2 regions of the Methylobacterium sp. ARG-1 genome follow, and region 1 is predicted to be linked to the other one. Evidence: riboswitches for the same ligand, from Rfam matches in the RefSeq annotation. Region 1 holds a riboswitch; the other holds the start of a gene.

Evidence for each region. Region 1 has a riboswitch for thiamine pyrophosphate ahead of thiO (glycine oxidase ThiO). Riboswitches for the same ligand answer to the same signal wherever they lie in the genome.
Region 2: linked by a shared signal. The riboswitch ahead of thiC (phosphomethylpyrimidine synthase ThiC) and the one ahead of thiO (glycine oxidase ThiO) in region 1 are both predicted to bind thiamine pyrophosphate.

The regions. Positions count from the first base shown of each region.
Region 1 is NZ_LHCD01000004.1:172,168-174,365, reverse strand. Features, by position in the region: TPP riboswitch at 552-680, shown strand; gene thiO (glycine oxidase ThiO) at 747-1,970, shown strand; gene thiS (sulfur carrier protein ThiS) at 1,967-2,179, shown strand; gene AKJ13_RS06685 (thiazole synthase) at 2,182-2,198, shown strand, end outside.
Region 2 is NZ_LHCD01000006.1:160,346-162,543, forward strand. Features, by position in the region: gene AKJ13_RS09285 (alpha/beta hydrolase) at 1-602, opposite strand, end outside; TPP riboswitch at 811-916, shown strand; gene thiC (phosphomethylpyrimidine synthase ThiC) at 987-2,198, shown strand, end outside.

The DNA of each region.
Region 1 (2,198 bases):
TATTCATATCGACGTATCCGTTCTGACACGCACTCGCTACGCAATGCGTCTTGCAGCGCTCGCCAATAAGCGAGAATCTCACAGCTTCAAAATGATTGCACTCTCGGACCAAGCAATTTTTGGCAATCGAAGCCATTCGCCAGAACTAACATTTGTGACTTATACAAAAATAATCAAGCCATTAAGACACATTTAACCGAGATAAATCGCTCCCGAAATAATTTGTTTTGGCAATAATAATATGGAGCGCACACGTCGCACATGGTGCCGACGAGGCATGCGGAATGATCGGAGCGCGCCCGCATCCGACTCATCCGGAGGCAAGGCAGTCAAACGTTCGTCCACCGACTAATGTTGCTCGGTGGCGACAACGAGCATCGAACTGCCGAACAGCGGCAAAAGTTTTGGCTAAAGCACACACGGCTGGAACGGGCGAATAGACCCCGTTCGATGTGATCATCCGGGCAGTAACAGCCTCCGCCGCTACCGCCTCCATAAGCTCGGCCACCCTCGCAGGGGTTGACCGATGGCGCGTCCGACACCAAATCTAAGGTCGTTCCAGGGAGATCCCCGGCAAGGGGCTGAGAAACCGCTGGCACGTCCACCCGGACCTGCGGCGCGGAAATCCTTTGAACCTGATCCGGCTCATACCGGCGTAGGGATTGGACCGCGGCCGCCCGACAGAGGCAGGCCACAGCTTCGCACCGAAGCAGACGGCCCGATCTTCGCGACGGAATTCCGCGGAGATGACTTTGGCCTTTGACCGCCCCGTTTCACCGATCGGACGCCGCCGTATCCCGGCCGGCTTGCCCGCGCAGGATTCTCTGCCCGCGCGGGCCGATGTCGCCATCGTCGGCGGCGGGCTGATCGGCATGTCGATTGCGTGGCGGCTCGCCCGGGCGGGCCGCGCGGTGGTCGTGGTCGAGCGCGACACGATCGGGGCCGGGGCGAGCCTGGCCGCCACCGGCATGCTCGCCCCGGCCGCCGAGCACGAGCCCGGCTCGGATCCGCTCCTGCCGCTCGCCCTCGAGTCGCTGCGGCTCTGGCCGGCTTTCCGCGACGCGCTGGAGGCGGAGACCGGACTGCCGATCGACTATCGGCCGGACGGGACCGTCGTGGTCGCCATCGGCCGCGACGAGGTCGAGCGCCTGCGCTTCCGTTACGATCTGCAACGCCGGTCCGGGCTCGACGCCGCCTGGCTGCCGGGCACAGAGGTACGCCGCCTGGAACCGGGCCTGCGCCCCTCCGTCACCGCCGGCGTCCATTGCCCGCTGGATCATCAGGTCGATCCGCGTCTCGTCATGGCGGCGCTGGCCGAGGCCTGCCGGCGCGCCGGCGTGATCCTGGTGGAGCGCACAGCCGTCACCGGGCTCGACTGGTCCGGCGGGGCGGTCACCGGTCTCCGCGCGGGCGATCAGGGCGTGGCGGCCGGCACGGTCGTCCTCGCTTCGGGCGCCTGGAGCGGGGAGGGCAGCCTACTGCCCGAGACCCTCGCCCTGCCGGTGCGCCCGCTCAAGGGCCAATCGCTGGCCCTGCGCACCACGGCCCGCACCGGTACGCTCAGTCGGATGATCTGGACCGAGCAGGTTCACATGGCGCCGAAAAGCGACGGCCATCTTGTCATCGGCGCGACTGTGGAGGATTGCGGCTTCCGTCCGGGCGTCACCGCCGGCGGCCTCTACGCGCTGCTCGAAGGCGCCCGCCGGGTCCTGCCGGGCATCGAGGAGATGGAGGTCGAGGCCGTGTGGAGTGGCTACCGCCCAACCTCGGACGACGATGCGCCGATCATCGACACCCTCGCGCCGGGCCTGGTGGCCGCCACCGGCCATCACCGCAACGGCTATCTGCTCGCTCCGGTCACCGCCGATGCGGTGGCCGAACTCGTCATGCGGGGTGCGCTGCCGGAGATTGCCAAACCGTTCACCCGGGTGCGCTTCGACCAACCCGAAACCCAAAAGGCCTCGGCATGAAGCTTCTGGTGAACGGAGAACCGCGCGATCTCGCGGTCGAGACCGTCGCGGCCCTGTTCCGGGCCGAGGCCGAGGAGATCGGCATCGAGAGCTCGCAGGGTGTCGCCATCGCGCTGAACGGGCGCGTGCTGCGCCGCCGAGACTGGGACGAGACGCCGGTCACCGAGGGTGACCGCGTCGAGATCGTCCGCGCCATGCAGGGAGGTTGATCATGGACCAGAATGTCAC
Region 2 (2,198 bases), on a different contig from region 1:
GAGCGGTAGGTGTCGCGCAGGAGCCAGGACGGGGCCAGCGGGACATGCAGCCGCACGGCATGGGCGAGCGAGTCGAACGGCGCCTCGAGATAGAGCCCGATCGACGCGATGCGCCCGGCCAGCGCGACCGCCACCGCGGCCCCCAGGGAATGGCCATGCAGCAGGATTGGCGCCCCCGGTGCTCGCTCCTGTACGGCCGCGATCGCCGCCGCCCCGTCGCGGATCAGCCCATCCTCGCTCGGCGTCCCGGTCGAGCCGGGATATCCGCGATAGGCGGGGGCCAGCAGGCCCCACCCGGCGGCCCGCCAGGGATCCGCGGCGAAGCGGGCGGCATGCGGCTCCGGCTGGGACCCGTTGCCGTGGAAGCTGACGATGACCCCGCATCCCGGCCTCGGCGCCCGCCACAGGGCGAAAAGCCGCTCGCCATCCTCCGTGGTCAGGGTGATCGGCTCGGTCCCGGGCGGGGTGAAGCGGCCGATCGCGGGCTCACCCTTCCAGGCGGCGCCGGGATAGATCAGCCGCCGCTGGAACACCGCGAGTGCGATGAGCGCGGCCAGATAGATCAGGGCCACGACGGCCAGCAGCAGGAGCAGGATGCGCATCGGCGATGTTCGGAGGGGTCAGGCGACGAAGGTAAGGGCCGCGTTTCACCTGCCCAGGAGGCAGATCCGTTCCGACAGCGCGCGGCCTCACCGCATTGTCGATGGGTCTGGCAGCGGTCCGCCGGAGCATTCAGACCGAGTCCCACTGTCCTGTCAGGCTCTGCGCTTGCCGCAGCATTGACAAACCCTTTGCCGGGGCCGAGTCTTGAACCGTTCCGAGGGGGGCCCTGCAGAGGGCTGAGATTGGGCACGCTGCCCTGACCCTTGAACCTGATCCGGCTCATACCGGCGGAGGGACGGGAACCTGCGGCTGCACGCGTGCGGCCGGATCTCATCTCAGCCATCGCGTGGTCCGGAGCACTCCAACACGAGGAGAGGCCCACGATGAACGCACCCGTTCTTCCCAAGGACGTGAAAGGCAGCCCGGAGACCGTGACCACCGGTCCGGTCACCGGATCGCGCAAGGTCTATGCGAGCCCGGCGGGCCGGTCGGACATCCGCGTCCCCTATCGCGAGATCGTGCTGTCCGACCCGAAAGAGGAGCCGGTGCGGGTCTACGATCCGTCGGGCCCCTACACGGAGACCGACGCGCGCATCGACCTCACCGCCGGCCTGCCCGGCGTCCGCGAACCCTGGATCGCGGCGCGTGGCTACGCCGCCGTTGAGCCCCGCGCGGTCAAGCCCGAGGATAACGGCTTCGCCGGCGACAAGCTCGTGGCCCCCTGCCCGGCCGAGCGGACCATCCGCAAGGCGGCGCCCAGCCAAATGGTGACGCAGTACGAGTTCGCCCGCGCCGGGATCATTACCGAAGAGATGATCTACGTCGCCCACCGCGAGAATGCCTGCCGCGACGCCATGCTGGCGGGCGCCGAGGCCACGCTCGCCGACGGCCAGAGCTTCGGCGCCTCCGTCCCGCCGTTCATCACCCCCGAATTCGTGCGCGACGAGATCGCCCGCGGCCGGGCGATCATCCCGGCCAACATCAATCACACCGAACTGGAGCCGATGGCGATCGGCCGGAACTTTCTGGTGAAGATCAACGCCAATATCGGCAACTCGGCCGTGACGTCGTCCGCAGCTGAGGAAGTCGAAAAGCTGGTCTGGTCGATCCGCTGGGGCGCCGACACGGTCATGGACCTGTCGACCGGCCGCAACATTCACAACATCCGCTCGTGGATCATCCGCAACAGCCCGGTCCCGATCGGCACCGTGCCGATCTATCAGGCGCTGGAGAAGGTCGGCGGCGACCCGCTCAAGCTCGACTGGGAGGTGTTCAAGGACACGCTGATCGAGCAGGCCGAGCAGGGCATCGACTACTTCACGATTCACGCTGGCGTGCGCCTCGCCCACGTGCCGCTGACGGCACGGCGCGTCACCGGCATCGTCTCGCGCGGCGGCTCGATCATGGCCCGCTGGTGCCTCGCCGGGCACCGGGAATCGTTCCTGTACGAGCATTTCGACGAGATCTGCGACATCATGCGGGCCTACGACGTGTCGTTCTCGCTGGGCGACGGCCTGCGCCCGGGCTCGATCGCAGACGCCAACGACGCCGCCCAGTTCGGCGAGCTGGAGACGCTGGGCGAGCTGACCAAGGTC